DNA from 2 places in the Lysinibacillus parviboronicapiens genome. Region 2 is predicted to be linked to the other one. Evidence: riboswitches for the same ligand, from Rfam matches in the RefSeq annotation. Region 2 holds a riboswitch; the other holds the start of a gene.
What was found. Region 2 has a riboswitch for S-adenosylmethionine ahead of C9J31_RS08950 (YezD family protein). Riboswitches for the same ligand answer to the same signal wherever they lie in the genome.

Region 1: it holds a riboswitch for S-adenosylmethionine, as region 2 does, so the genes downstream of both, C9J31_RS02175 (O-acetylhomoserine aminocarboxypropyltransferase/cysteine synthase family protein) here and C9J31_RS08950 (YezD family protein) in region 2, are expected to answer to the same signal.

Annotation. Positions count from the first base shown of each region.
Region 1 covers NZ_CP073713.1:418,137-434,892, reverse strand. Annotated here, with positions in the region: gene C9J31_RS02215 (metallophosphoesterase) at 124-1,203, opposite strand; gene C9J31_RS02210 (acyl-CoA dehydrogenase family protein) at 1,360-2,508, shown strand; gene C9J31_RS02205 (histidine kinase dimerization/phospho-acceptor domain-containing protein) at 2,770-4,959, opposite strand; gene C9J31_RS02200 (hypothetical protein) at 4,975-5,130, opposite strand; gene C9J31_RS02195 (response regulator transcription factor) at 5,108-5,800, opposite strand; gene C9J31_RS02190 (MerR family transcriptional regulator) at 6,418-6,648, shown strand; gene C9J31_RS02185 (homoserine dehydrogenase) at 6,700-7,686, opposite strand; gene C9J31_RS02180 (hypothetical protein) at 8,175-8,561, opposite strand; gene C9J31_RS02175 (O-acetylhomoserine aminocarboxypropyltransferase/cysteine synthase family protein) at 9,062-10,363, opposite strand; SAM riboswitch class I at 10,482-10,595, opposite strand; gene C9J31_RS02170 (glycerol-3-phosphate acyltransferase) at 10,753-11,385, shown strand; gene C9J31_RS02165 (DASS family sodium-coupled anion symporter) at 11,588-13,069, shown strand; gene C9J31_RS02160 (succinyl-CoA:acetate CoA-transferase ScpC) at 13,128-14,648, opposite strand; gene chrR (class II chromate reductase ChrR) at 14,957-15,688, shown strand; gene C9J31_RS02150 (hypothetical protein) at 15,895-16,320, shown strand; gene C9J31_RS02145 (hypothetical protein) at 16,369-16,756, opposite strand, start outside.
Region 2 covers NZ_CP073713.1:1,889,131-1,905,886, reverse strand. Annotated here, with positions in the region: gene C9J31_RS08990 (EAL domain-containing protein) at 251-631, shown strand; gene C9J31_RS08985 (formate--tetrahydrofolate ligase) at 862-2,541, opposite strand; gene C9J31_RS08980 (cold-shock protein) at 2,751-2,951, shown strand; gene C9J31_RS08975 (VOC family protein) at 3,129-3,914, opposite strand; gene C9J31_RS08970 (nitroreductase family protein) at 4,019-4,618, shown strand; gene C9J31_RS08965 (flavin reductase family protein) at 4,634-5,122, shown strand; gene C9J31_RS08960 (YhfM domain-containing protein) at 5,556-5,906, shown strand; gene C9J31_RS08955 (ECF transporter S component) at 6,022-6,591, opposite strand; gene C9J31_RS08950 (YezD family protein) at 6,781-6,936, opposite strand; SAM riboswitch class I at 7,009-7,104, opposite strand; gene C9J31_RS08945 (serine hydrolase domain-containing protein) at 7,739-9,166, opposite strand; gene helD (RNA polymerase recycling motor HelD) at 9,683-12,019, shown strand; gene C9J31_RS08935 (hypothetical protein) at 12,211-12,405, opposite strand; gene C9J31_RS08930 (DUF418 domain-containing protein) at 12,520-13,617, opposite strand; gene C9J31_RS08925 (TetR/AcrR family transcriptional regulator) at 13,614-14,201, opposite strand; gene C9J31_RS08920 (phosphopantothenoylcysteine decarboxylase domain-containing protein) at 14,397-15,071, opposite strand; gene C9J31_RS08915 (LysR family transcriptional regulator) at 15,357-16,232, opposite strand; gene C9J31_RS08910 (DMT family transporter) at 16,367-16,756, shown strand, end outside.

The DNA of each region.
Region 1 (16,756 bases), 1.5 Mb from region 2:
CCTTTTAACATTATTCAACAATCGTTGCGCCAGCTATATGCCAGCCACATTACGCAAGACGTAATTAATTTTTCCAAACACCCACTAATTATAAGATACTCTTTTTCCATATACTATAACTTTTTATCGAAAAGTAATATCCACTACCCAAAGCTCAGATCGACTCCCTATTCGCATCGGTGGACCCCAGAACCCAAATCCTGATGAAACAAGTGTATGCATTTGATCCTTCAACTTATAACCATAATCAAGCTCAAATACACGTGCCGTAATATAGTGATTTGGCCACATTTGACCCTTATGCGTATGACCTGACATATGAAAATCCACGCCCTCCTGCGACGGAGTTTCAAGATCATTCGGTGTATGATTCATGACAAACCACGGCAAAGTATCAGTATGTCGTAATGCATCTAATTGCTGTCTTTCTTTATTTGTAATATCTTCTTGTCCCGTTACTATAAACGCATTTCCAACTCGAATTGTTTCATCTCTTAAAATCTTCACACCGGCTTTATCCATTTCTTCTACAAATTCAGGGATTTTCTTGCCGTAATATTCATGATTGCCAAGTACACCGTAAACACCGTAAGTAGCAGTTAGTGATTTCATCACCTCTGCCATTCCTTCTTTTACAAACCATTTAGGATCATCATCAACAATGTCCCCTGCTAAAAAAACAATATCTGGTTTGGCTTCATTCGATAAATTAACAAAACGTTGTAAATGCTTTTTATTTGAAAGCACCCCTAGATGAAAATCCGAAGCAACGACGACACGCATCGAAGACAGTTCACTCTCTTTTTTATCCATCGATATTTCTAAATTACGTACTACTGGAGAATAAGCGAAATATGAACCAACTATACATAAGAAGACTAACAAGGCCATCGCTATACTTCCTATTATTTGTACATTGTTAAATGGCGTTAACCAAATAACAATTTGTGCTACCAAACAAAGCATCAACCCATACTCAAATACAAACATCCAATAATTCCCGACTATTGAAAACACTTTTAACGATTCATGTATCCGTCCAATAACAATACTAAAGGCTATAACATATAGTACCGACCAATACAATACCGGATAATTGAACCACTTCATCGCAACAAGCCACTGCTTTGCGCCCCACCCTAAATAGAAGGTTAACGCGCCATATATACCGACTACAAATATTCCCATTGTCACTTTCGCCATATAAAAGTCCTCTACTTTCATATATTCATAGTTGATTATAGCATTACAAATTAAAATCGTATTTTCAAAGCCCTTTTATTTTTTATTTTCTTTCAGTAACATGATATATGTAAGAGAGTATTTACGTTTAAACAAGCGAAAAGGGGTGTTATTCGAATGGTAAGATATAAATTTGAATCAACAGAGCATGAGTTATTCCGTAAAACCTTACGTAAGTTTTTAGCTGAAGAGGCTGAAGTACACTATGCGCAATGGGAGAAAGATCATCTTGTACCACTAGATTTTTGGCGCAAGTGTGGAGAAATGGGCTATCTATGCCCTCAAGTAGAAGAACAGTACGGCGGCCTAGGATTAGATTTTAGCTTTAGTGTTATTATCCAAGAAGAGCTTGAACTTATTGGTTCTAGTCTGATTGGAATTGGTCTGCATAATGATATTGTCGTTCCCTACATCGAGGCTTATGGGACAGATGCCCAAAAATCTCGCTGGCTACCGAAATGTATAACAGGAGATTACATTACGGCTATTGCCATGACAGAGCCAGGCACAGGCTCTGATTTAGCGAATATCCAAACAACAGCTTTACGTGACGGTGATCATTATATTGTCAACGGACAAAAAACATTTATCACTAATGGCATTCATACAAATTTAGCAGTTATAGCGGTGAAAACTAATCTATCTGCGGTGAAAAAACATCATGGAATAAGCCTTCTCGTAATAGAGGAAGGTACACCTGGATTTACCAAAGGTCGAAAACTAGAAAAAGTCGGGATGCACGCGCAAGATACCGCCGAATTATATTTTGAAGATTGTCGTGTTCCAGTAGAAAATCTGCTTGGTGAAGAGGGAAAAGGCTTCACCTACATGATGGAGAAGCTGCAACAGGAGCGTTTAGCAGTAGCTATTGCTGCCCAAACGGCAGCTGAGGATATGTTAGCTTTAACAATAGATTATGTAACATCACGTCAGGCTTTCGGAAAAGCCATTAGCGACTTCCAACATACACAGTTTAAAATTGCGGAAATGGCAACAAAAATTGAACTGGGCAAAACTTTTTTAGAATCTTTAATAGAAGAACATATTGCTGGCAAGAATGTTGTAACCAAGGTTTCAATGGCGAAATACTGGATTACCGAAAATGCGCGAGAACTATCTGCGCAGTGTATGCAGCTGCATGGTGGTTATGGCTATATGGAAGAATATAAAATTGCAAGACGTTATCGTGATATTCCTGTAATGTCGATTTACGCTGGCACAAATGAAGTGATGAAAATGATTATAGCAAAAAATTTAGGATTATAAGAAATTGGTTTATTCTTTTGTAAATTGCACATATTTTTTCGACGAAAGCAAAGCAACAGGAGCACAGAGGAGGTTCGGTGCTCGCCCATGGAAAGTGAGCGGAATGATTCGCAAAACAGCAAAATAAAATAAAAAAGATCAAAGAAATAGGGCACTTCCTGTTCAAGATTAACAAGAAGTGCCCTATTATAAGTTGAAGGACATTAGATAAATTAAAGTTATAAGTTTTTCAGTGTCCTCGCTTTCTGCCAACTGCCCTTTTTACACGAACGGTATACGAACAATCACTTTAAATAAGTCTCCATCAACGTCTATGCTCATTCGCGCCCCGTGTAAATCCACAATTGATTGTGCAATGGCTAAGCCGAGACCTGAGCCCTCAGTATGACGTGAAGCATCCGCTCGCTTAAAGCGCTCAAACAATTCATCGGCATTTTCACTGATTTCATATTTTGCAACGTTCTTAACGGTGATTTCTGCATCACCATTAGCTGTACGCTTTAATGTAACATAAACACGGGTACCTTCTAATGCGTATTTCAATACATTGACAATTAAGTTATCAATGAGTCTCCACCATTTTTGTCCATCAACATTAGCATAAAGTGGTTCATGTGGCATCGCCATTCGTAAATCTAAACGTGCTTGCACTAAGTCCTCCTCATGCTCACCAACTGCCTGCTGGACAAGCTGTGTTAAATCAACCCGACTTCGATGAAGCTCAATATTTCCACTTGCCATTTTCGATACTTCAAAGAGATCCTCAATCAGTACTTTTAGACGCTCTGATTTTTTATCGAGAATATGAATATACTGCTTGCGCTCTTCATCTGTAATATCCGATTTCTTTAGTAAATCTGTATAAGTAATAATGGATGTTAACGGTGTACGTAGATCATGGCTAACATTCGTAATAAGCTCTGTTTTCAAACGTTCACTTTTAGCCTGCTCATGCATTGACGTCCGAACACCTTCGCGTAAGTGATTAAGATTTTCAGCATGTTTAGCAAGCGGTGATTTTCCCTTTATCTTTACATCTCTATTCAGACGCCCATCTGCCATGTCTTTCGTATCCTTCATAATACGGTTTAAATAACCCATTCTGGATAGAAAAACAACCATTGCTGGTATACCTACAATCGCACAGACCCCAAATACGAATACTGGAAACCCGCCAGCTATCATCGTAGCAACAAGACTACCACCACCAAAAAAGGCAGCTGCAACCATCACTATGGAATGTAATGCGATGGAACGATTTAAAAATAGATCAGTTAGGGAATCTCCTAACCCCCATAAATAACTGTCTTTCAAGTTATCTCCCAATTTTTTTACTGTATTCACTCGTTCATACAACCAAATAAGTTGTACCAAAAACGCGATACCTAAAATAATTAAAACTAATAGTGTAAATAGAAAATTAGTGAAAAAATTTACATAATTAGATTGGTAAGCATGTTCAATCGCTTCAAAAGTAGCATACGAAGAAAACCAATACATACAGCCCGTAATGAACAATAAAGCGACTTGGATGTCAATTCGTAGCTTATTAAGATGATTTTTTTCTGGGAAGCCTTGCACGGTTTGAAGTACTTCTTTACGCCCTTTCCATGCAAAGATTGCCGCTATAATACTTGTAAGCCAAATAATAAAAAACATGTATTGATTACGTGTAAAACGTTCATAGCCTTCCATCACATCCGCTGATTGTGCTGCTGACTTAGAGATTGTGATAGTACCTATGTAATCGGTGGTTTCCCTGAATGAATCTGAATCTAAAGAAGCTTCATTACTATAAAAAATGTGGCTCAAACTATCACTAATATTCCAAGTACTTAATGGATGCTGTTGTGTATACTTTATTTTGTATGCACTACTATCGGAAACATTACCTGAACTGAACATTTTTCCAGTTTCAGTATTTGTTAATTCATAAGACCAGTAATTATAGTTTTTAGCGAAATTTTTTGCTTCCACTTGCGCAGATTTTATATATTGATCAACAAGTGCTTCCTTTTCTGCTTGAATTTTCTCCCGAACATATTCATCGTCTTGAAAATTAGTCGTAATGTCCTTAATTTTTTCATCCCGCTCGTTTTCAAGCTTTGTCATCAATTCAGTCGCATTGACATCAGCCGCTTCTTGAATACGCCCCTCATATTGCGCATGAATACTTGCTACTTGGTCACTTAGTGAACCATAGTAATTACGATGTTCTTCAATTTCATTTGTTGTGACTTCTATCTTGCTCTTTAATTCATCAGCATTTGGTCTATTCAATACCAGCGGCCCCAACTCGGATTGAAAATTATCAAGCTCATGTTGAAAATTTTCTGATTGAAAATAAGACTTCCCGATATACTGATAGCCAATCTTTGTAAATGTAAAGACACCAAAAATCAACCAAATTAAACAAATAAGTGCGAGAAGAGATTTCCACTTTTTCCCCATTACAATGACTCCCCTCTAAAAAATTCTTTCTAGCAATTGTAAAACTTCAGACGAACGGGTATTTACCATCTGATACGCATAGACACCAAAATAGATAAGGCCGATAACCCCAGCCACAAAACCTGCTATTGTTAGATAATGTTCTATTTTATTTTTCCATTTTATAGCCAACGCCCCATACCACCTTTAAATAGCGCGGGTTTTTCGGATCTGCCTCAATTTTTTCACGTATTTTGCGGATGTGTACAGCCACAATATTTTCCGCATTGTAGGCTTCCTCATTCCATACACGCTCATAAATTTCTCGAATCGAAAAAACACGCCCTGCATTTTTCATTAGTAATTCTGTAATTTTATATTCAATTGGCGTTAAACGAACAGGCTCGCCTTCCAAAATAACTTCTTTAGCATCCTCATCTAATACCAGACCGTCAATCTCAACTTTTGCCGTTCCATCATTGTATGTCCCAAGTTGTACATAACGTCGTAGCTGCGATTTAACACGTGCCAAAAGCTCTAATGGATGAAATGGCTTTGTGACATAATCATCGGCCCCAACGGATAAGCCATGAATTTTATCGCCGTCCTCCGCCTTTGCACTTAGCATAATAATTGGAATATTGCGTTCTGCACGGATTTTAAATGTTGCAGTAATGCCATCCATATTTGGCATCATAATATCTAAAATTATCAAATGGACTTCATTGCTTTCAAGCTTCGCTAGCGCCTCTACACCGTCAGCCGCTTTAATCACATCGTAGCCTTCGTTTTTTAAGTAAATTTCAATACCATCACGAATATCTTGATCGTCATCTGTTACAAGAACTGTTAACTTCGTCATGATATACACCTCGCTCTCAAATAATAGTGTACCTTTCAAATCTTAAAAACCTGCTAGCATAAAAATGAAGAAATTCTTAAGCTTTATTCTGATCTTTCTTCCCTTGCAAGCATGACAGTAGCGGCAAGCAACATTGCTCCCCAAATTAAGACGTCAAATTTAACTATTCACCCGTAAGGATTACGCCCCGTATTGTTGCAGCAACAGGTCTGTTAGTGATAAATTTCGGCAAAGTGGTACTATTTTTTCTAAAACCACTTTTAATTAATATTTAGGCTTGTACGCATAACTATCATAAAGATTTGTCCTTATGTACTTCATTATCCAGCTATATACCGCGCCACGCTATTTGAAAACGGACCTCATGCACTGAACGAACTATCATTACAACTACAGGCTATGCTTCTAGCTGTCCATTAGCTTTTTACTAAAAATTGTGTACACTGCAAGGGGTTTTTCTGCAAAAGAGCTAACGCAACCCCAATCATCATTATCACTAACTATACAGTTTTATCCAAAAACAGACAATTCCTATTTTTCTTCTTTTCTCATTCAACGTTATTAGGTTTTCTGTTAAAGAGAAGTTATAATAAAAACAACAGAAGGAGCGAGCGATTATGTACAAAACAATTGAAGAAACTGCTATTGACCTTGGTATGTCAGAACACCAAGTACATCGTCTTGTTTACGAGGGACGTATCCACTCTGTCTATGACGGCACACAAGTGCTTATTAACAGCGGACAATTTAGCACTTACTTTGAGCAATTAGAGCGCATTAAAGAGGAAATCGAAATTTGGCGCAATACACCTATTCCAGAAGATATTGATATCAAAGATGAAGACTAAAAATACCAGGCACCCAAACAATTCAGAATTGTTTGGGTGCCTGGCACTTTGTTAAATCGTTACGACAAATCCCGCTCGTTTGCCAATAATCTCTGCGTAATCCTCGACCATAACACTTGCCGTTGGATACATACCTGCACCAGGTCCAACAAGTGTTAATGTACCGATGTAATTTGTGTCCAACGCTACTGCATTATTGACGTCATCAACGGGGTAAAGTGGGTGCTCTTTATCTACTAGTTGTGGGCCAACTTTTGCTACCACACGCCCATCAGCAAACTTTTCAACCTCTGCCACGTGACGATAACGCAAGCCCTTTTCACACGCTTCTTTTACTTGCTGTGCCGAAATACTATCAATACCAATTACTTCGACATCTGCCCAATCTGGTTGCTCACCAAATGCTAACGCACTCAAAATCATTAATTTTTTGAAGGCATCTTGACCTGATATATCATTATATGGGTCAGCTTCAGCATATCCTAATTTTTGTGCTTCTATTAGAGCATTGTCAAAGGACCAACCCTCAGCTCGCATTTTCGTTAAAATATAGTTACAAGTACCATTTAAAACTCCTTGGATACGACTTACATCATTTACAAGCAAAATATTTTTCATCGTTTTAATGACAGGTACGCCACCAGCTGTTGTTGCCTCGAATCCAACAAAGACACCATTTGCTTTAGCTAGTTCCTGCAACTCTAAACCACGCTTCGCAAACATCACCTTATTAGCAGTAATGACATGACATTTATGTTCGACAGCACGTTTCAAATAGCCAAAAGCGGGCTCTTCATTGACGATTGCTTCGAAAACAACCTGCATACCTGGCTCTGCTAAAACCTCATCCATACTTGTTGTCATCAAATGTGCTGTACCGGGTACGCGTTCACGGCTAGCGTCTGTAACTAAAATTTTTGCTACTTCTAACTCTATACCTAATTTATTTTTAAGCTCTTCACGCTTTTCCTTTAAAATATGATAAATACCTTGACCTACTGTTCCAAATCCTAAGATCGCTGCCTTTATAGTTGCCATTCCTGTTATTCCCTCCAACGTACACTTCCGCGGTTTTAATAAAGATAAAAATTTGTGCCTCACACAAATTCTAATAATTCGAAATTCAACTTAAAGAAAATTGTAACGTAAATAAATACTTTGCACAAGAAAAATCTTTCTAGGATGGACATTTGTTTTCTCTAGACGTGCAAAAGAAATCGTTTTCATTGCCTTTATTATACGTTTTTTTGCTTCATCTATAATTTTTGAACAAAAAATGACGATTCCTTTATAAAAAACTACGTCTTTCTTCTATTATATATATGTATGTAAAGTCGTAATATAGAATTGTTCTTTTGAAAGATAGCAACAAAATAATTTTTCTTTACACACGTTTTGCTAACGAACCAAAATATCCAACAGCTATTTCTTTTCCAACATCAAAATTACTGCTGTTTTAATCTGCTTAACAAAAAAGCTCATTCCCTATAGCAGTAGAGAATGAGCTAATATTATATTAAGAAGAGTTAGCTTGCTGTTGTTAATAATACATAACGGTAATGTGCTAATGCTACTTGTACAAGAATCTCTTCTTCTTGTGTAAAGTTTGGTACAGAATATGTACGTTCTACTAATTGAAATGTACCATACTTCAAATAATACTCTGTTGCTGGTAAAGAAATATGATTTGTACCATAAGCTTGATACGTCTCGTAAACTTCTTTCACTGTGTAGCTTTCTTCTTTAGTATGCACAATTTCCTTAAAAGCAGTATGCCCGAAAGTTTGATGCCATTTTTTTTCAACTATCGAAAGTAAGCTTTGAATGGAAATATTATTCACAAACTCATGACTTTCATTTAATTCGTAAATAAAATAAGACGCGATGTTATGTGCACTATAAACATTTCCCATTTCAAACACTCCTTTTCCGATCATTTTAATAGGATGGGAGTAGTTGCTGGCTATGCTCCTACTCTCCTATCCAGCTATATATTCAAAAGTGGGGGAGCACTTATGAAAACAATTTTATGTTTAAAGCATTTTCCAACATCACATCAACTACCTTTAAGTTCAAGAGGATGTGTGTTTTTTTGAGAGCTTATAGCTCTTACAATGAACATCTATCGAATGGGATGAGAAGTCATTTACAACTACATTTACTTACGTTCTTGGTTGGTAGCCCTCGAACCTTTTACTTAATCCCTAGTATATAGCATGGTTTTAGAGAAGTCAACAATACTTATATAATTACTAGGTATTATTTTTAGAAAAATTCATATAAGCAACCGAATGAGGTATGCGCTTTATGGAGCAACGTTTCACGTATTGCCAAATGAGGCTTTTCACATGAGAAAATACGAAAAACGTGACATCACTTAAGCATCAATATTTGAATGCTTCTTTATTAAAAATTAAGCTTCTACTTCTTGTTGCGCCGCAGTTACTTGCGCAATAGCTTGTTGTAAATCGGCAATAATGTCCTCTATTGCTTCTAAGCCTATGGATAAGCGGATGAGCGACTCAGATACTCCTGTCTGGATTAATTCTTCCGCAGATAACTGCTGATGTGTTGTAGAAGCAGGATGAATAATTAATGATTTTGCATCTCCTACGTTTGCAACATGTGAGAATAATTTCACACTGTCAATCAGTTTACGACCTGCTTCACGTCCACCTTTTATGCCGAATGTAAGCACGGAGCCGAAGCCATTTTTCAAATATTTCTTCGCTAAATCATGAGTAGCGAAATCTTCTAAACCATTGTAATTTACATACTCCACAGATGGGTGGTTGCGTAAATATTCAGCTACAGCTAATGCATTTTCATTATGCTTAGGAATACGCAAATGGAGCGTTTCTAAACCTTGTAAAAAGTTGAATGCAGCATCAGCGCTTAATGTTGGTCCGAAGTCTCGCAGTAATTGCACGCGCAGTTTTGTAGCAAATGCAGCCGCTGCCGTATCGATACCGTAACGTAAACCATGGTAGGAAGCATCTGGCTCTGTAAAGCCAGGAAATCTTCCTTGTGTCCAGTCAAATTTTCCTGCATCTACAACAACGCCACCTAAAGTTGTTCCGTGACCGCCAATCCATTTTGTAGCGGAATGAACGACAATGTCTGCACCAAAATCAATTGGTGTAGAACCATATGGTGAAGCAAATGTGCTATCGATAATTAATGGTAAGCCATTTTCATGTGCAATGTTAGCTACTGCTTCAACATCTAGTACTTTTAAACTTGGGTTGCCGTAACCTTCAGCAAATATAGCTTTTGTTTTTTCGTTAATGGCTGAACGGAAATTTTCTGGATTTGTTTCATCTACAAAAATAGTTTTAATACCGTAGTTTGGTAATGTATTTGCTAGTAAGTTATATGTGCCTCCGTATAAAGAACTTGCTGCTACAATTTCATCGCCTGAGCCTGCAACATTTAAAATCGAAAATGCGATAGCTGCTGCACCAGATGAAAGTGCTACTGCAGCTGTTCCGCCTTCTAATAAAGCAACGCGTTTTTCAAAAACATCTACAGTTGGGTTGGTAATACGTGTATAAATATTACCCGCTTCTTCTAGAGCGAAAAGACGTTGCGCATGAGCAGTGTCTTTAAATACGAAAGCTGTTGAACGGTACACGGGAACTGTACGAGAGCCTGTGACTGGGTCTGGCTCTTGGCCTCCGTGTAATAATAAGGTCTCTGGTTTAAAATTTGTCATTTTTGTTCCTCCTAAAATGGTTATTTTTTTACGATGGTACCGGAGATGAGGAGGATTTTCTGTAGAAAACAAAAACCCTCTTCAGTTAAGAAGAGGGTTGCGGTTGCAAGTTTTCCTCCCCTTATCTGCCAGATCCAAGTATGAATCTGTAGGAATTAGCACCTTAGCAAGTAGGTTACTCGCTGGTTGCCGGGCATCATAGGGCCTATCCCTCCGCCGCTCTTGATAAGAGTATGTGATTCAATTTCCATCGTTGTTACACAGTATAAACATAGAGTTTTTTTCTGTCAACAGTAAAATTTGATTTTTTCTGAAACTTCTGTCTGCTCCGTAACGTAATATGAACACATACACTACTTTAAAATAGATTTTTCGAGAGGAGTATTTTTATGGTAAAAGCCTTGATAATTTTTCTTATTGTTGGCTATCTAATCGGCTGTATTCATGGCTCAAAAGTAGCACAATTGTTATCGGGGGTAGATTTAAAAAAATCTGGGCATGGCAATGCCGGCGCCTCAAACGCAACACTTTCACTCGGATGGAAATATGGCATATTAGTGGCGCTTATCGATATTGGGAAAGGCGTTGCCGCCATTATTGGTGTACATCTCTATTTAGCTGGTGCTTTGCATTTAACTGAAGTACAAATTTGGCTCTTAACATATACAATTGCAGCTGGAGTAATTTTAGGGCATAATTTCCCATTCTATATGGGTTTTAACGGTGGCAAAGGAACTGCTTCGATAATAGGGATTTTGCTTGCCGTCGATTGGAAAATCGGACTATTTGCACTCATCTTATTTGTCATTTTATCATTTGCCACAGATTATTTAATCGTCGGCGTCCTAGAATTTTATGTTGTATTTTGTACAGCTACTTTTTTATGGATTCCAGGAATAGGACCAACAATAATTGCACTTATCCTTTTTGGCATAGCACTTGTCTTACATATTGAAAATATTAAACGACTGATTCATGGTACCGAGCCTAAAGTAACTGCTGCCTTTAAGAAAAAGAAATAAGCACTATCACATTGGATATTTTTGTATTTTCTGTGACCATCTATTCTCTCGTTATAACTTAATATTGCTACAAATAGAGGGTTCTTTATGTTCTTGCACTTTTTACAATAATTAGACAAAATTACTTTCTTAATAAAGCATTTTATGGACCGATGTTATAGAAAACTAGAGTCATATTTATCGTTAGAAAGGATGAATTTATATGTCTACTCTCGAAAATGCAGCACCTAAACGCAATTTGAAGCCACTATGGATTGGCCTGGCATTCGCGGCACTTATTATTATTACATTTTTACCGAATAGCGGCGATTTACCCATAGCAGGCCAACGTGCTTTAGCGATTTTAGCTTTCGCAGTCATCCTTTGGGTAACTGAGGCAGTATCGTATCCTGTCAGTTCTGCCATGATTATTGCTCTTGTTACAGTTATGCTTGGTTTAGCCCCCTCTATGGATGATCCTACAACAGATTTAGGTACTTCAGGGGCGTTAAAAATGGCCTTAAGCGGATTTAGTAACTCTGCAGTTGCTCTTGTTGCCGCAGCTCTATTCTTAGCCGCTGCCATGCAGATCACTAATTTACACAAACGACTGGCTTTATGGATTTTATCGCTAGTTGGCACTAAAACGAAGGCAATTGTATTCGGTGCTATTTTAGTATCAATTGTACTAGCATTCTTCGTACCCTCTGCTACAGCACGTGCTGGTGCAGTCGTACCAATACTACTTGGCATGGTGGCAGCATTTGGCTTACCACGAGATAGTCGCCTGGCCGCCTTACTCGTTATTACATCTGTCCAAGCAGTTTCCATTTGGAATATCGGCATTAAAACAGCCGCAGCCCAAAATATGGTTGCCTTAAACTTTATTAAAGAACAGTTCGGTGTAGATATTTCTTGGGGTGCTTGGTTATTATACGCAGCGCCATTCTCAATCATCATGTCAGTGGCTCTTTTCTTCATAATGATTACGTTAATTAAACCTGAGACAAGCAATATTGAAGGTGGTAAAGATGTCATTAAAAAGCAACTTGCTGATTTGGGTCCATTAAAAGCACCTGAAATTCGTTTAATCATAACATCGGTAGTACTTTTATTTTTCTGGGCAACAGAAGACAAGCTTCATCCATTCGATACTACAACTGTCACAATTATTGCTATTGCGATTCTATTAATGCCTAAAATCGGTGTTTATACATGGAAAGAAGTTGAGCCACATATTCCTTGGGGGACAATAATCGTTTTCGCAGTTGGGATTATGTTAGGGACAGTGTTGCTCAGTACGAAAGGTGCGACATGGTTATCAGATACTGTATTCGGTTCATTAGGTCTTGATTCTATGCCAATCCTTGCAACAATCGCGATTGTTACACTTTTTAATATTCTTATTCATTTGGGCTTTGCCAGTGCTACAAGTTTAGCTTCCGCACTGATTCCGGTATTTATCGTATTAGCTTCAACATTAACTACAAATGTTGATCAAGTCGGTTTCGTGTTAGTCCAACAATTTGTCATTAGCTTTGGTTTCTTATTACCGATTAGCGCACCCCAAAACATGCTTGCCTACGGTACAGGTGCCTTTTCAACGAAAGATTTCTTAAAATCAGGCATTCCATTGACGATTATCGGGTACCTTTTGGTCCTTTTATTCACAGCGACATATTGGAAATGGATTGGATTGTTATAATAAAAAGAAAAGCCTTGAGAGACAGTTGTCTTCCTCAAGGCTTATTTTACATATATTTTTATTTAGCAAAGGATGGATCTTTCATCGTACCGTTCTTTGCTAAGTTAACGTGCCATGACAATGCTTTTTCTAAATCATGTGGTGTTTGGTGACCACCTGTCGCTTCATTTGCTGCATTAAAGTACGCCCATAATTGTTCCCGATAATCTGGATGTGCACAGTTATCAATAATGCGACCAACTCGCTCTTTTGGTGCTAGGCCACGTAAATCTGCTACACCTTGTTCTGTGACAATAACATCTACATCATGCTCCGTATGGTCGACATGCGACACCATTGGCACGATACTTGAAATTTTACCGCCTTTAGCGTATGACTTCGTCACAAAAATTCCCAGACGTGCATTGCGTGCAAAATCACCAGAACCACCAATACCGTTCATCATTTTTGTACCTGATACATGTGTAGAGTTCACATTACCATAAATATCTAATTCAAGCGCCGTATTCACGGATATTAAGCCGAGTCGACGAATAATTTCAGGTTGATTAGAAATTTCCTGCGGACGTAATACTAATTTGTCTGCATATTTTTTAAAATTACCGTATACACGGTTTCCTACTTCTTCAGATAGGGTAATAGAAGTAGCAGATGCGAAACTAACTTTACCGGCATCAATTAATTCAAACACTGCATCCTGTAATACTTCTGAATACACTTCTAAGTTTTCGAATTCAGAATCTTTGAATCCTAATAATACAGCATTTGCTATTGAACCGACTCCTGATTGTAATGGGCGTAAGCTCGTCGTTAAACGATCTGCTTTAATTTCCTCGCGCAGGAAATTCAGTAGATGGTTAGCCATAATATCTGTTTCTTCATCGGCTGGGACAATTGTTGATGGTGCATCTAGGATATCTGAAATCACAATACCTTTTACTTTATCTAAATCTAGTGGAATACCAATAGTACCAAGGCGATCCGATGCATTCTGCAGAGGGATGGGTGCACGTTTACCTTGAGGACCTGGCACGTAAATATCATGGATACCTTCTAATGCATCAAGTTGCGCTACGTTTAACTCAATGATTACTTGGTCAGCCTCTTGTACAAAAATTGGAGAGTTACCAACTGAAGTTGTCGGAATGAGTAAGCCGTCTTCTGTAATAGCAGCCGCTTCGATAATGGCAAAATCGATTGGACCAATGATGCCTTGGCGTACAAGTTCAGCATTGTGTGACAAATGTGCGTCAACATATGCGATGTCACCGCTGTTAATTTTGTTACGAATACCAGAATCTGCTTGGTAAGGTCCTCGCTTGCGAATTGCGCCGGCTTCTGCTAGGTATTGGTCAACTTCTGGTCCAAGCGATGCACCTGTGTATACATCTACCTTGAAGTTCTCTGTTTTTGCTTTCTCTACAAGTGCAAGCGGTACCACTTTTACATCACCAGCACGTGTAAATCCACTCATCCCAAGTACCATGCCATCCTTAATCCAAGATGCGGCTTCTTCTGCTGCTACAACTTTACTTCGTAGCTGTTCATTACGAAGTTTTTTCGCTAACTTTTCTTCCATTCTTTATTCCTCCCATTCGTATTTACTCCAACTAGATTATTTACCCTATTTTTTTGGTTCTCCCCACCAATTTTACAAGGCATAAAATTAAATAATCTGTCGCATACATAATTTTACACTATTCAGAATATTTAAGCCATATCTTACAAAATATTTTACTTTACGAGATTTTCTAACCATAAAATAAATTATTTAAAAATAGTTTTAACTGGAAATTAACCGATTACTTATAAGGAATATATTCGATTTTACAGGAAAAGCGTGATATGCTTTTGGTATATATACAAGGGAAAAAAGGAGAAATTATGATGGTGAAACAATTATTACGTAATCATTCTTCAGTTCGTATTTACGATGGCACACCTATATCAAAGGAGATTGTTGAAGATTTAATAGCTACTGCTCAAATGGCAGCAACCTCTCATTTTGTACAAGCTTATAGTGTTGTTTGGGTAACCGATGAAGAGAAAAAAGAAAAATTAGGTTTACTATCCGGTAATCCACGCCAATTCGAAACATCTGGCGGTGCCTTTGTTTTTTGCGTAGATTTCAAACGCCTAGAAATGGCCGGTAAATTAGAAAACGTTGACATTATTGCAGATTCAGCGGAGAACGTACTTGTTGGAGTAGCCGATGTATCGTTATTCGCGCAAAACTTCGTGATTGCAGCAGAATCTATGGGATACGGCATTTGCTATATCGGTGGTGTACGTAATAAGCCAGAGGAAATTAGCGAACTATTAAATCTACCAGAATTCGTTTTCCCACTGTTTGGCTTAACGATTGGTGTTCCCGCTCGCCGCAACGAAGTAAAACCCCGTTTACCAGTAGCAGCAGTGCTTCATGAAAATGAATATAATGCACAGAAATATGAAGAACTTTTACCAGCTTATAACGAAACATTGGAAGCTTACTATAATAGTCGATCCTCAAATCGTAAAATCGATAATTGGACTAAGCAAATGGCTGACTTTTTAATTGAACAACGCCGTCCATTCATGAATGATTTCCTAGCAAGAAAAGGTTTTAATTGGAAATAAATATATATTCAATAAAGTAGGGTTACTATTGTATGGTATTAACCCTACTTTTTTCTATTATTATAAAAGATACTCTTGGATATAGTAAATTTTTCTTAGTAGATAGGTTTAATTATGGTACAGATTAAACGAAAAGACTCTTCCCTTTTCCAACAATTCCATTACTATTAATACAAGGTGCTCTATATCGAAGGGAGTTTGTTCAAATGTCCTATGTCAATAAACATCTTGCACGTACCTTAGAACAGCAACATAAAAGAAGTATAAGAGGTTTATTTTTAAAAATTCAAGACTTAAATAATGAATGTACGCTATTAAGAAAACGACTTGAACCTCAAATTGACTTATCTATTTATAAAGATGCAGTGGATTATGTTGATCAATTCGTGTCTCATACGTCCATACTAAATTTAAAATTCATCACGAATACACAAAATCTAGAAGTCGTTGTATTACATGCCCTCTTATTAGAGCATATTTTACATAACGAAACAGCTCATTCATTCGAATATGAAAATCAATTGCTTCAAGGCTATATTCAAGAAATTTTAGCATTAAATGATCATGCCTCAACACTTTTTACGAACCACCATGAAAAGATGCTTTATTACATTCATTCACAAACTATATAAAAAAGACGATCATTGCAACTAATTTCATTGCGCTGATCGTCTTTTTGATTATTGAAGCCCTTTAATAATTAATGTGCGAACTGGTAAGAATTGCTCGCCTGTATCTCCATACGTCAGGATTACTTCATCACCTGCTTGTAAATAAATCGCAAGTGGTTCTGTCTCTGCACTGATTAAATAGTTTTCACCATTATCCAGTAAAAACGAAACTAGCGTAAAGTCGCCTAATCGTTCTTTGTGAACGCGCAACACTTTCCCACTTGTATCTTTTTCCTCTGCATTTGAACTACCTTCGACCGAGCTTCCACCACGGTTAAGCGCCGTTTTATATAATTTCAACGCTTCTTTTGGCGTTGTGGCAAAGGCTGAAATTTCAGGGTTTGCTGCTGATACGATGAAGTAGTTTTGTAGGAAACCATTCGCATCGAGTACCGCT
Region 2 (16,756 bases):
ACTGGGATTTTGTTTAAAAGACAATAAAGTTATGTAATTTTAAAACCTAAAACAAGCATAACCCCGTTCTAAATTTAAGACGGGGTTAAAATATAGTTGTTTAATTTTCGATATAAGATACTTCACTGTACTTAAAAATATAACAATAAAGTCGTTTAAAAAACTAAGTTTTAATAAACAATAGTTCCCTTTATTGGAATAGCTAATCTACTTCTAAAACGAAGGCATAGAAAGCGTCGTCATGAGATAAATTCGCTTCCTTTGCTCAATTTCCATACTGCGAAAATTAGAAAGCCTAGGAATAAAGATTGCTCAGGACGATTTTGGCACCGGTTATTCTTCACTTAACTATTTGAATGTATTGCCGATTCATACCCTTAAAATTGATAGGTCATTTATTCAAAATATGACATCGGCGACAGCAGAAAAAACGATTATCGAATCAATTATCAACCTTGTCCATAAATTAGGTCATGATGTAGTTGCAGAAGGGGTGGAGACAAAAGAACAGTATAATTTGCTCAAAGAATGGAACTGCGACTTTGTACAAGAGTACTATTTCAGTAGGCCTGTTTCGGAAGACAAACTTGTCGAATTGCTGATGGAGGAAAAGAACTCCACAAATCAGTAAAAAATAAGGTTCTTTAATGACATAAATAAACAAACAGCCGCATTCTCTAACGAAAGGCCAGATGCTGATTAAAAATATCTCATGTTCTATCCGCCATTATTTATATGACTTTGTTTCATAAACTAAGAGAAATGATCTGATAATTCCTGTAGCCCTTGTCTTAAAATGATTAAAAGCTGCCCTTTATAATTTAAAGAAGCAGCTTTTTTTGCTTAATTTTCTATCGAATTTTAGAACAACCCTAGCGCATGTCCGTTGCTATCTACATCCATGCGCAATGCCGCTGGCTGTTTTGGTAAACCAGGCATCGTCATAATGTCGCCAGTTAAGCACACTAAAAAGCCTGCTCCTAACTTTGGAATAACTTCACGGATTGTCACAGTGAAGCCTTCTGGACGACCGAGTAAAGTTGGTTGGTCAGATAAAGAGTATTGCGTTTTTGCCATACAAATCGGCAATACATCCCAGCCGAATTTTTCGATTTGCGCCATTTGTTTTTTCGCTTGATCTGTAAAGTTGACGTCCTTGCCACCATATACTTTTTGCACGATGGTACGTACTTTTTCTTCAATGGATTCCGTTACCTCATATAAAGGTGAGAAGTCGTTTTCTTCTTGTAGGACAGCAAGCACTTGCTCCGCTAACTGAATTCCACCTTTGCCGCCCTCTTCCCAGACGTTGGTACGGGCAATGCGTACATGATTTTCTTGACACCAGTTCAGAACGGTTTCTAACTCCGCTTCTGTGTCCGTAATAAAACGGTTTAATGCGATAATTGGTTCAACACCAAATGCGCGAATCGTCTCGACGTGTTTAGCTAAATTTTCGATGCCTTGTAACAGCGCATGAACGTTTTCTCCAACGAGTGCGGTTTTCGCTACACCGCCATGCATTTTCAATGCACGAATCGTTGCCACAAGTACCACGGCACTTGGTTTGAAGCCAGCTTTACGTGCTTTAATGTTCATGAACTTTTCAGCACCTAAATCTGAACCGAAGCCCGCTTCCGTCACAACGATATCGGCTAATTTACGTGCTGTTTGAGTCGCCATAATCGAGTTACAGCCGTGTGCGATATTCGCAAATGGCCCACCATGAATAATGGCCGGTGTGCCTTCTAATGTTTGCACTAAGTTTGGTTTAAAGGCATCTTTTAATAGCAGTGTGAGGGCACCTTCTACTTGCAGGTCACGCACAAATACTGGCTCACGCTCGAATGTATAGCCGATAACAATGCTTGCTAGTCGTTCACGTAAGTCTTCTATGCTTGTTGCTAAGCAGAATACTGCCATAATTTCTGAAGCAACCGTAATGTCAAAGCCGTCCTCACGTGGCATGCCTTGCACTGGACCCCCAAGACCAACAACTACTTTTCGTAGTGCACGGTCATTTAAGTCCATTACGCGCTTCCAGATGATGCGACGCGGATCAATGTTTAACACATTGCCTTGGTGAATATGATTATCGATAAATGCAGCTAAAGCATTATTCGCTGTTGTGATCGCATGCAAGTCGCCAGTGAAATGCAAATTGATGTCTTCCATCGGTACAACCTGTGCGTAACCACCACCTGTAGCACCACCTTTGACGCCCATCACAGGACCAAGTGATGGCTCACGTAATGCAACAAGAACATTTTTATTTAATTGATGAAGGGCATCTGCAAGTCCGACTGTTACCGTTGATTTCCCTTCCCCAGCTGGAGTTGGGCTAATTGCCGTGACTAATACAACCTTGGCATCTTCACCCTGTGCCGTAATTTTTAATGGGTCGATTTTCGCTTTGTAGCGACCGTATTGTTCCAGGGCATCCTCAGGAATCCCTGCAACTTTCGCAATTTCTGTAATAGGTTTCATAACCGCTTGACTAGCGATTTCTAGATCTGATAATGGTTGATTTTTCGTTGTCATTTGGCACCCTACTTTCTCTGTTGTTCAACTCCATTATAGACTTTATTGTGAAATAAAACATAACTAGTTATGCAACATTTCGACAATCAATTGACATCGCCAAGCAATTCAGGTATGTTCTAAGAGAAAATGCAATTATCTCATCTATCAATTATGCTGAGACTTAGTTGATATAGTTTTACATTCAAGCGCACTGGAGGCGAATGCTTATGCAACAAGGAATCGTAAAGTGGTTCAATAATGAAAAGGGTTATGGCTTTATTGAATGTGATGATGGCGAAGATGTATTTGTACATTTTACGGGGATCCACGAGGAAGGCTTCCGTACACTTGAAGAGGGTCAAAAGGTTTCATTTGAAGTAGTGGAAGGCAATCGCGGCCCACAAGCATCAAATGTTGTGAAATTATAAGCGTAAGTGGAGCTGTTCAATAAAAGAACAGCTCCTTTGTGTTCTAAGTATAAGTAATAAAGGACTTCTATTGGCGTTGTCATCTTTCTATCGGCGATTTCAGACTTCTATCCACGATTTCAGCTATTCTATCCGTCAATTCAGCGGTTCTATCCACCCTCCCTGACTCTATCCAACTTAGGGGTTAATCCAATAAAATGCGGCTGGGAAGATTAATGTTTCCTTCGTACGTTCGGTATCTTTTAGCGTTACCCCAAACGGACCTTCACTTTTCCGACCCAGCATCATTTTTGTTGCCGCTTCTTCCTCAAAAAAATCTAAGCGCATATTTGGCAACTGTAAGGAGATACACGGTGGTTGTCTGTCTGGCTCAGATAATTGTAATACTTCCTGCCAACGTTGTACGGTAGCCTGCGCATCTTGTACAAAAAATTGCACAGACTCCATCGTAATAGACTGTTTCATGTTGATGGCACCACTTGCCTCTAATTGCGCCAAACGCTCGTCATCCCCATCTGCCCATTCGATGAAAAATGGAAAATCAATGGCTTGCCCGGGCTCACCAAAGTGCAATAGCTTCCATTTCACAACCGAGCCATCTGGCCGTGTTCGACTACAAGCATCCGGTCCGTAAACTTCAAGTCCCAACGCACGTAGACGAGCCGCCTCTTCATCAATATTTGTGGTACGTAAAGCAATGCGTGAAAACCCGGAGCGCTCATTGTCACCCTTAAACGTATGATGTAATGTATAAGGTAGATTCGCCGCTTCCTCAAATAGCGCTCGCTCATAAACTGCAATTTGCTCGATATATGTTAAGCCAAAATAACTAAGCGTATTATACGTTCCCCACATGGTGTGCTGACCACCATTCACAGTGTGGATATTGCGCTTATTTAAGAAATCCTTTATATTCTCAGGTGACTGAACTTGATGTACTAAATGGTCGAAATATAAAGTCATGATAATTCCCCCTTTTCATTGTTTAATTATATACTTTACCTGTTAGTTTTATTGGTTTAAAATAATATTAAGAATTTTCGAATAGTTAAGGAGTTTTTCTCATTATGACAACTGCATTTTACGAAGCCATTCAAGGTAGACGTTCCATTTTTGGCTTATCGAAAACTTCTCCCATTTCAGATGAACGTTTACAAGAAGTAATTGAATTAGCGGTAAAAAATGCCCCATCGGCATTTAATTCACAAACAGGACGAATCGTCGTGCTACTGAACGATCAGCATGAAACATTTTGGCAGCTTGCGTTAAAAAATGCGCTTGCACATGCAACGCTAGAGCGTATTGAATCGACAACTGCTTGCTTTCAAGGTTTTGTGGAAGGCTATGGTACTGTCTTATTTTTCGAAGATTATGAGGTAATTGACAGTTACCAAGAGAAATTCCCGAAATTAAAAGACCAATTCCCTATTTGGTCACATCAAGGTGCAGGTATGCTTCAATATGTTATTTGGACTGCACTTGAACATGAGGGATATGGTGCTAGCTTACAACACTATTACCCTGAATTATCGGAAGAATTGCGTACAGCTTGGCATATAAAAGCAAGCTGGCAGCTCATTGCCCAACTGCCATTTGGTGGGCCTACTGCCGCACCACGCGACAAAGAAATAGTGCCGGTGGACCAGCGTGTTTTTATCATAAAATAACAAGAGGTGATTGAAATGACTGACAACGTAACAGCATTTAAGCAAGCTTTAGGCAATTACCCCACAGGCGTCACAGTTGTTACTGCATATAATGACGCGAACGAACCGATTGGCTTAACCGTCAATTCCTTTGCATCTGTTTCAATTGACCCACTGCTAATCTTATGGTCACTCGATAAAAAATCACAGCTACATTCACATTTTCAAGCAACCAAGAAATTCGCTGTCAATATGTTAGCGAGTGACCAAGCGCATTTATGTACATTGTTTTCTAGTAAAATTGCTGACCGCTTTGCCCAAACAATCTGGTCTACTTCCGCGCACGGTTTACCGATTTTACATGATACATTATCCACATTACAATGTGAAACTTTCAAGCAAGTTGATGCGGGCGACCATACGATATTCATTGGGCATGTTTTAGCCATTGATAATGCACAGAAAGAACCACTGCTCTATCATCGTCGACATTTAGGTCAAATCCCTGCAAGTTTTTACGAGTAGTTCTGACCCAATTCAATCATTTCTTTCCGATAGTAAAATGCTAAGCACAATAAGTGATTTTACTAATCATATTACGCAAATGATTCGCATTCGTGCAGAAAACAAACGTATATGCCACTTTAGTTTATAAACCAACAGGAGTTGCCTCAAATTTACACGTTGAGGTAGCTCCTTTTATGCCTATAGAAGGAAGTTTCTTACACAGCGAGAATTCTATCTTATGGGGATATTTCTTACAGAACTAAACACGCTTATGCCAAATTAGTGTACTGTAGGAACAGGATAGCAACATCTATTGACCGATCTTTTAATTTGCTTTAATCTGCTGCAATTTATATCACACAGAGAAAGGAATGTGATAATAACGATGTGCCATATTAAAAAAATGCTCGTTCTTGTTTTGGTGATCTTCATGACTGCCAGTTGCGCCGGTATGGAAAAACAAAAAATTATCGTGCAAAAGCATAATGATACGGGTATATATGAGGACTTGAAGGAAATTACCAAAAGGAAAAAGGTGAAAGCAGTTAAAGACATACTGCATAGCGCGAAATGGGAACAGATGAAAGTTGATATGGCCAGAGAGGCTGACTATCAATTCGTTTTTCAATTCGTCGATTCTAACATCCAAGCCAAGGCCATTCTCTACTCCGTGTGGCTAAGTCCAAACAAAGACACATTAGAAGTTGTAGAAGGTGACTATCAATATGTCCACCTCAATCGTGAAGATTCTCAAAAGTTATTCGAAGCTCTTACTGAAACAAACCTAGTCGATGTAAAATGAAACTTTAATCTGTGGGAACTTTCTTCGTCCCACTGATGGTAATGGAAGCAATCAGCTAACCGTTCATGTGAAATCAACAGAAATAAGGGCACCCTTTTCGAAGGATGCCCTTTCTTCAATTATATTTTGTGCGTTGATGAGACATCCAAGTACCAATATTTCGGCATACTAACATAGTCACAATCATGACAATGACACCTTTCACTAGATTGAATGGTAAAATCCCTAAAACAATCATATCTTTTAAGGCGTCCCCCTTCACTGGCTCCATCCCTAAAAACAAGGTGTACATCGGTAGGAACAGCACATAATTCAGTAAGCTCATACCAACTGCCATCACAATTGTACCTGCTACCAAACCAACGATTAACCCCTTGATACGCTGTAGTTTTGAATAGAAAAAAGTCACTGGGATGATAAATAACACACCTGTCGTAAAATTGGCAATATGCCCGACTGGTACCCCCGTTGTGCTTCCTGATAATAACCAATCCAGCATATTTTTTAAAAGTTCTACTAAAATTCCCGCAACTGGTCCCATCGTCATTGCTGCTAATAAGGCGGGCACATCACTAAAATCTACCTGCAGGAAATTTGGAAATGGTGGTAATGGAAAATTAAATAGCATCAGTACTATGGATATACTACTTAGTACGCCTATATTCATGATATATCTTAATTTCAACGTGCTCGCTCCTTTTCAACTGGCACCCATAAAATAAAACTTCAATGCGTGTGTTTTCATCCGCCATGCATTTGTGAGTTGTTCGATCACCTGACCGTTCATGTGACATAAAAAAGACCACCTATAAGCCGAGGGATGATCCCTGCCTATAATGTGGCCTCCAGATTTCTAGTCAGCTGTGTTTATTCTTTATTTTTTCTGTGGAAATCTTTGCTTCTCAAGTCGATTAATTTGCACAATGACACCATCTTGAATGGTAATCTGCACTTCGCCAAATTGTAGATTTTCAATTGCATCGGCAATCACTTGTAATTTCTTGTCATCAATCTTAGCTGTTTGAGACATTGGATACACCCCTTCTTTTTCATACTTTTTTCGTACAAAAGAGGTCAACGCATCATGATGATTCGATGGACCCCCTTATCTCTCAGAAAACTCTGCTGGATTTGGCACCGTTTTAGTCGGTTGCCGAGGCTTTATTGGGCCAGTTCCCTCCACCTCTCTTGATAAGAGTATTACGTTTCTTGGAAATAATTCTATAATTCTGAAAACCTATTGTCAATATAAATATTATAAAACCTACATGAATACTAAGAAATTAAGTAAAATGGTTCATTTTGTAAAAAAACATCCGTACACTTAAAGTTACATAAGCGAAAGGATGTTTTTTTATTTTGCACCATTTGGTCAATTGTCAGCATTTCTAAATGATGTAACTGAGCACAGGCGGCGAGTATAGCAGACGGCATTTGCCTTTCGCCACAGAGCAAAGCTTCCTGCGAAGAATAGCGGGAGCTGAAGGCCGCACAGAAGCATAGCGACAAGGAGACTGCAACCATGCCCTCGAACAGCGAACTGCCTCATAGCGGAAATCAACCGATTTATATAGATACTTCAGTCTAGGTGTGCAGAAATAATAAAGTTGTTTAATTTACAATAAAGTCATTTAAAAAATAATATAGTTGTTTAAAAAATCTTTTTCCACGAACGGAGCAGATTAGTGGAAGCAATAGTAATTAGGTTTGACTGGGAAAATTGTCGATGATATTAAAAAAGACACCGAAGTGTCTTATGTTTTTCAAATTAAGCATACCGATAAATTGAAATTTAATTACTTAACATTATGCTTATTTTGGGAGCGAGGTTTTTATCGGTGAGTGTATACAAACCATGTAATGCTTGCTGTTAATAATGCTGTCGAAATCAAGGCTGTAAGAACACTATATGTTTGCCAAATAAGTATCGTTGACCAATCGAAAGCACAGCACAGTATACCCAGGGCAATCGTAGCGATCAGGAAAATAACTGTTACGATTATTCTCTTTTTTGTCATTGGCTGCCGCTCATTCGTTTTCCTTCTGCGTAATCCTAAGAGAAATAGCAAAACGGCCAATAGGCAAAGAATAATTGTGATAGACGACAAAATGATATCCATAAGCTGTGTGCCACTTATTTCATATGACTGAGTTAGATTGCCGTCTAATATATCTTTAACTTTTAGTACCAGGTTTATATTGGTATTTGCACCGTTGCTCAGCAAGCAGACGGCTGTTCGTTCATTTAGCAGTATGGCTACTTCGGTTCTGAAATTTGGGTTGCCCCCAGTATGTTCTATAATTGTTTGGTCGGCGTTTACCGACCAGCCTGCCGCATAATACATATCGTTGACAGCCGAAACAGACATATCACCCCTATGTGATTTTTCGATAACCGTGTGAAATATTTCGGGTATGTCCTGCACGATACCCATCTGTATGCCCATCCAACGCGCCATATCTTTTGTATTAGAAATGATGTAGCCTGCGGGTTTATTCCCAGCATAATCCGGAGCTTTAAATGGAGTTGTCATAAAAAAGGAAGAACGGTAGCCCTGTGCCAACTGTCCAGTGGCTTGAGCATCTTCTTTATAAACATACGTCTGGTGAAGACCTAACGGCTGAAATACCTGTTCCCTCATAAAGTCTTCATAACTTTGTCGCGACACAATCTCAATAACCAAACCCAATACGTCATAATTTACGGTTCCATAGTTATACTGTTCACCGGGAGGGAACGCCAATTCAGCATCCACGAGCATTTCTACAGTCTTTTGCAACATATCCGGTGTATTGCCCTGTGGAATATTTTGAGTATGCCTAATATTTGTTAGACCACTGGTATGGTGAAGAAAGTTATTTAGTGTAAGGCTTTGCATATCAACAGGTTTCCCTTGATACTTTAACGTAAACCAAGGTAAATGTTTTTGGACAGGGTCAGTCATGGAGAGCAGCCCTTGCTCTTCCAACAGCATAATACCCATACCGGTAAAAGCTTTACTGACCGAGGCTAACTCATAGAGTGTATTTTCACTTGCAGACAACCCCTTTTCACGGTCTGCATACCCTGAAGAAAAGTAGAACACTTCATCATCAGCAAGTATTGAGATTGACATACCCGGCACACCTGATATACGACAGGCATCATCTAGCAACGCTTGTATTGCCGCAGATTTCGAATCTGACAACGCATAACTTTGTGTTGCGAATCCTGAGAATAATATAAATATCGTTAATACAAAAACAATAATCTTTTTCATAAACTCTCCTTTTCGAAAAATTATAAGAGAATAATATAAATAACCTACTTTTACAACTATTAAACTAAATTTTAATTTATCTTTCTATTCACCTATATAATATCTAGTAATTGTGAAGAGTTACACTTAAACGAACAGATGCGTTAGTTCAATAAGAAGTAAACAACTTTAAAGAGCCTTGCTACGTAGAATGTAGTAAGGCTCTTAGCTTTTATTAATCAAAATTCAATAACTTTATTATCATTATACACTAGGACTAGAAAATTAAGGTCAGAAAAAACACCCTCTTATCTAGCGGGTGTGTGTCTTTGCATTCAATTGGTGGATGTTAGCACAAAAAGCATTTAGAAACCACAAGCATAGAAAATATGTCTCAACCATTGATAAAAATGAGCACCTGTGGTAAATTTATATAGATATATGCCTAATAATAACTGCAAGCATTATATCCCTATTTTATATTATATAACATAGTTTTTCGTTTGTCAAACCCAATTTTTTTAAGGAGTGGTTGCTATGGAGTCAGAATTTCAGCAAGAGCAAAAACGAGTAGACAGTGTAATAGAGACGATATCAAAGCAAATCTGCAAATTAGAGGAAGAAACTTCTCGTCGTCGGAACGAACTGGTTAATATACGTAAACACTTTTGGGATGAAGTCAAGGTGAATGTTGATACCTTTGACGATTATCTTGAGACCATCATCGGATTGAGACAAGAAGCTCAAGCTCTTTCCGTAAGCCAAAGCACCCATAGACATGCAGCCAAAAGATTGTCCACGTTGAGCCGTATGCAAAAGGCTCCCTACTTCGGACGAATTGACTTCATCGAGGAAGGACATTCAACACAGGAACAATTCTATATTGGCATCTCCTCGCTGATGGATGACAGTGGAGAGGATTTCCTTATCTACGACTGGAGAGCACCCATCTCGAGTGTCTACTATGATTACCAACCGGGCCCCGCTCAATATGCAACCCCTGGAGGCGTATTCCAAGGCATATTGGAGAAAAAGTGGCAATATCTAATCCGCGGCGGTGTTCTTCAGTCTATGTTCGATACGAGTCTTACTATTGGAGACGAGATTTTACAGCAGGTGCTAGGCCAAGGTACTGACAAACATATGCACAGTATCGTAGCTACCATCCAACAGGAGCAAAACCGAATCATCCGACATGATCGTGGGCGACTGCTCATTGTGCACGGTGCAGCTGGTAGTGGCAAGACATCTGCCGCCCTACAGCGCATTGCTTATTTGCTCTACAAATATCGAGATTGTCTAAGTGCTGATCAAATTATTCTATTTTCACCTAACTCCATGTTTAACAGTTATGTGTCCAATGTACTGCCGGAACTGGGCGAAGAGAATATGCAGCAAGTCACATTTCAGGAATACTTGGATCATCGCTTAAGTAAAGCATTTCACGTTGAAAATCCTTATGAGCAATTGGAATATGTTTTAACAGCTACCAATACCCCGTCCTACAAGTCAAGGGTGGCAAGCATTCGATTCAAAGCATCACCCCTTTTTTTCGAAGCGATCGAATCATATCGAAAGTCATTAGAGGTATCTGGCATGTGTTTCAAAGATGTGCTCTTCAGAGGTACGCCGATTGTTACCGCTCAACAAATAGCAGAATGGTTTTATAATAACGACACTTCACTCCGCTTCCATAATAGGCTTGAAAAGTTAAAGGATTGGCTAATGAACAAAATAAAAGAAACCCAAAAGGCTGAACTGACTATGCCGTGGGTACAGGAGAAAATCGAGCTACTTAGCAATGAGGAGTACCACAAGGCCCGTACCTACTTAGCGAAAAAACGTGGCCTCAATGGGGAATCGATTGCCGATTATGAAATCGAGCTGGAAGAACTTGCCCGCTTGGTTGTTCAACAGAAATTGAAGCCGTTACGTAAACGTGTGCGAGCATATGATTTCATCGACATTAACGGGATATATAAGCAGCTTTTTACTGATCCTCTTCAGATCAACCAGTGGATAGAGGGGGAAACACCCGCGGAGTGGGCGGATATTTGTCAAGCAACGCTAGAAATGCTAGACGACAGCAAACTATTTTACGAAGACGCTACTCCATTTTTACTTTTGCAAGAGTTGATTCAAGGCTTTCAGACGAATCGCTCGATAAAGCACATCCTTGTTGACGAGGCACAAGACTATTCACCATTCCAATTCGAGTTTTTAAAACGTTTATTTCCTTCGGCAAGGATGACTGTGCTAGGCGACTTTAATCAGGCAATATTCGCCCATGCCAGTGAAATGGTGGATTTTGACATCCTGAGCAGCTTATACGGACAAGATGAAACGGAAGTCATCAACATGACGCGCAGCTACCGTTCCACAAAACCGATCATCGAATTTACACGCAGACTAGTACCTAACGGCGAGCGGATTATCCCTTTCGAACGTGATGGTGAGTTGCCTGCCCTGACACAATTGCTCGATCACGCAGAGCTGCACCGCTGCATTACATCCAAAGTTACAGCTTTGCAAAGTCTTGGCTATAATAGCATTGCGATAATATGTAAATCCGCTGAGGAGAGTAAGCATGCTTATGAAGCCTTGTCCAACATTGATGATATTAAGCTCTTGAAGAGCGGCTCACTTGAGTATGAACAAGGAGTTGTTGTCATACCGTCTTATTTGTCTAAAGGCATCGAATTCGAAGCTGTCATCATTTATGACGCGTCAGAGCAAGTTTACGGCGATGACAGCCTGCGCAGACTATTCTACACTGCCTGCACCAGAGCTATGCATCATTTGCAACTTTACAGTGTAGGTAAACCGACCCCATTATTGCGAAACGTCTTGCAGGAAAGTTTCGTCTTAGCTTGACCTTCGTTGAAATGTCAACGATACACAAATGGAGACAATGACCTAAATCAGCCGAAAATATGTAAGCTTTATGCACGGCTTACATATTTTTCGGTTTTTTTGCATTTAAAAAGTACAATAAAACGTACAAACAGTTTTCCATCTCCACTTGCTAGCGTATTTTCCACTGGTAATGATTCACAATCGCCCCTCTAATTCATATGCAGTAATTTCGCCATTATTTCCGCACTTCCTGGTGAGAACATAAAAAATGATAATGACATACAGAAAAGCCCTACTATTACGAAACCAATTTTGTGAACGACCAATGACGGCTTTTTCATAAATAACCCTTTCATCACTAAAAATAGCCCTAAAAATAATAGTAAGAAATACCAAAAACCCATTACCCCACCCCCTTTTATAACAAGACGTCTACGTTATTGGAAGGTTCTTACTGTCCTTTCTCTTACTAAGCTTATTGATCAAACTCGGTTTTTTCGTGAATGAATGTTTCTCCTCTACTTTGTGACTTTTCTCATGATGATCTCGATGGGGCCCCTATTATATTTTCGTCTCCATAGTACAGAGAATAGCATACTGCCCATGAAAAACAGACATGCATAAAGAAGGGAAAAAGCTATTGTTTGATGCTCCAATCGATGGAAGACAATTAATATACCAATCCCAAGGAAGACGTGGCTTACATAATGCGTTAATGTCAATTGACCTGTCTGGATAATGGCACGTATCAGTCCATTTTCAGCAAATTTTTCGGCAATATAAAGAGAAACAACAATGACAATCAGTGCCGTTGCAGTATTGGACACGATGTAAAGGACATTCGGCGGGATTGGTCCTGTTTCAAAGAGAAACCACGCGCTATCCGTATCCAATAGGGATTTGGTCGTTACATTTATCAATATTTTAGATAGGATTTCTGTTAAAACCGTTATCGAAAAGCCAGCAATGAGCAGTTTTTTTCTGACTGTAGCATCTGTTAAATCTAATCGTCCCAAAATTAGCCCGATAAAAAAGAAACAAAACCACGGGAGTACAGGATGATAACCGTTGAAAAACAAGTTTCTCACAAACCCTTCTACTGTCCAAAAATCGAGATATTCTAGTAAGAATTGGTCAGGGTCCCAACCTGCCATATAATTAAAGATTATTTGAAATATTTGTGCTGTCACTAATAGTGCACTTGTTAATAGCATGATTGTTGTGCTAGATGATACGATAAAAAATGAGGCGATGAGCATATATACGCCATAATAATGTAATATGTCTCCTGACCAGCCCACAGCATACAAAATCATACCTAGTACAAATAGAAAAAGAGCTCTTTTCCATAATGTTTTTCTATTTTGTTGTTTAAGGAAAGGGGATTCTGTAGCCCTTGCCTTAGCTGTCATCAGCGCGATGCCTAGCCCAGCCAATATGACAAATATGGCGGAAGCGCGTCCTTGGAAGAGATTTTGAACCCCTATCAACCATGTAGGGCCATTCCCATCTGCGCCTGTAATAACACCAAAGTTTACGACAAACATACCAAACATCGCTAAAGCTCGAGCAAAATCTAGCCCTTCCATCCGTTTGCTAACTTGCCCCTTCGTCATAGCGCTTGTTCTCTCAATACACTCTCTACAGCTTCTTGCCATATTCCTTTGTAATCTAACTTGCTACCCGTTAGCATGAAATTGCTTATATTATCGATGACCATGGCAAGCATATGGGCTTTTGCTTCTATATTTGTAGCGCTTATCGCTTCAATTTCTACCGCATAGCTAAATAAATCCTGATAGCTCTTTAAATAACCAGCTTGAACATCCAGCAGCCTCGTCATATATTTGTCATCCCGTGAAGCTAACAATATGTATTGATTAAAGATTTTATTAAAATGCTTATCGGATGCTTGCTCATCAATTGATTGGTAACCAATTTCCAATAACTTTTGTTTGAGATTTGTTTTAGAAATATCACTGTAGTCAAACGTGTTGCTTAGCGAAATGTCCCTACAGATTTCATCAAATAAATACTCAATTAATTCATCCTTGGATGTAAAGTAATAGTAGATAGCCGGTTTAGATATGCCGACCTCCGCCGCAATCATAGACAAACTCGTTTTATCAAAGCCTTTTTCAGAAAACATGACATAGGCTGTTTCTAAAATTTTTTTAAATGTTTCTTCGCGATTACGCATAGTATACCTCCAGAAATATTTACTTACCTACCGGTAAGTAAATATTAAACTAAAGCAAATGTTAAATCAATTAAATGATAAATGGATTTTTCGTAAACACCTGCTGTCGTCAGAAAAAAACTGTGCAGACTCACTTGCTGTCTGCACAGTTTAGCTATTATGACCGATAGCATTACTTTCTGCTATCCTACGGCTTTAAGTTGTTTGTAAACATTCCATTAATGCTTTAGCTGTTTGTTCTTTGCCCATTACTTTTATTGGTTGTCCTGTTGCTGGTACAATCCAGTGTGGTTCGTCGCCACCATATAAGGACTGTGAGCTATTCGCTACCATAAACTGTGCATGTGCTGAGTCCATACGTAGGCGTGCTCTTGCAAGTAAGAAATCTTCATCATTTGTTGCTTCTAGTTTAAAGCCCACAAGTGTGACATTGGGCTGCCAGTTCTTTATTTGCCCGAGTACTTTTGGCGCTTTTTTAAAGTGGATGATAGGGGGTTCGTCCGAAGGCATTTTACCCGCTTCCTCCATTAAGTTGCCTGATTGGTCATAAACCTTGTCAATGACCCAGTCGGAGCCGGCCGCCGCCATAATCACAATGTCTACCTTTTGCTCTTGAACAGCATGGTGAACCTTAGTCCCTAAATCTTCAATTCCTTCAAATTGTAGCGTACGCATTTTATCTTGATTTTTAGGAAGTTGCGCGAAATAGCCATGCATATACAATACATCGGCTCCGGCGGCAAGAGCTGCTTCAGCCAAATAGCATCCCATACTGCCTTTCGACAAATTCGTATGCCCGCGTACACGATCCCATTTTTCAAGTGTTCCCCCACTTGTAATGAGTACGGTTTTCCCTTGTAATGTCCCCATACACTCACCTTTTTCTTATCAATTACCTCTTTTGCGTCATGTACATCTGGATGTTGAATGGTGCTTAAGTCTCCAAAAAGGTCAACTCGATGTCCGTCCTATCACCAAAGCCTCATGTAATGACAGTCAGTCTGGATGCGACTTAGTTCGACAAACAGCCTTAAATGGACGCCATTTCAATTCCAAACAGCTACCAGAGGTGTTATCAGTCAGTAGTTGTTTAGGCAGCTACTAACTGAAAGCTACATATACATGTCCTATTTTAACGTAAAAAGACAAAATAACCTATTTCTTATTTTGTTCGCTTAACCAAGTGCTTAAAATTTCCGCAAATTTCTTGGTCACAGGTGAAGCATGGTGCTTCATAGCTAGTCCTATGGTACGATATCCACCTTGCTTTAATGGAATGGCTTTTAATGTAGAAGGTAAACGATTAATGACTAATCGCGGTAAAATACTAATGCCTAAATGATGCGAAATCATTGAAAAAATGCCCACCTCTTCCGACAATTCAAAGCGAATATTGGGCTTAACATGATAATGCTCTAAAATCACCTTTACATCATTCGTACCACGATAAGACGTCATGATAAATGGCATATCCTCAAGTTCCACAATATCTATTTCTGTTCTGTCATAGAGTGAACTTTTGTCAGAAACAATACATAACAGAGGGTCCTGCTGAAGCTCGATAAACTGATATTGCTCAGATTTTTGGCCATTTAAAAATCCAGCATCCACCTCGCCACTTTGTAGCCATTGTTCAATTTCATAATAATCTCCTTCGCGCAATTCCACTTGAATGCCAGGAAATTGATTGTCCATAATGCGAACGATTTCGGGCATCCAATTGGAAGAAATACTCGAAATAACTCCGATTCGCACTTTCCCCCGTGTTACCCCATGAATATGCGCTGCTTCCTGCTGCAATAATTCTTCAGCATCCAGTACATGGCGCATGGCACGCAACATCGTATGCCCTTCAGTCGTTAAGGTCACACCAGCTCGGCTCCGGTGAATCAGCGCAAAGCCAAATTCCTTTTCTAAACTAGAGACAGCATGACTGACCGCCGATTGGGTTAAACCTAATGCATCGGCTGCCTTGGTAAAGCTTTCAAGCTCTGCCACCTTATTTAAAATTTCATATTTCACCAAACTCATTTGCTTTGTCCTCGATATACATGAATTTTTTTAATATTAATCATTATAAACATTCGTTTTACTAATCACAACACAAGATATATAGTAAATTTTAGTATAAAACTGTTTTAGTACACAGACTGTAGGTGAGCATAATGAGTATTCAAGGAAAAGCAAATTTATTGATGATAATTGTGACAATGTTTTGGGGGTTGTCCTATACGTTTATGGTAATGGGGCTTGAAACATTGGCTGTTTATAATGTGGTGGCATTACGCTGTGTTATCGCATTTTTAGCGGCAGGTATAATCTTTTATAAACGCATGATAAAGGTCGATTTCAAAACATTAAAATACGCAGCTATCCAAGGCTTTCTCTTATTCCTTGTGTTCGCACTAAGTTTATTTGGATTACAAACGACTTCCGTTTCAAACGCTGGATTTATTTTAAGCTTAACAGTTGTGCTAGTGCCTATTATCAGTAGCTTTATCGACAAAAAGTTACCGTCAAGAGCGGTTAGTTTTGCGATTATTTGTACGATGATT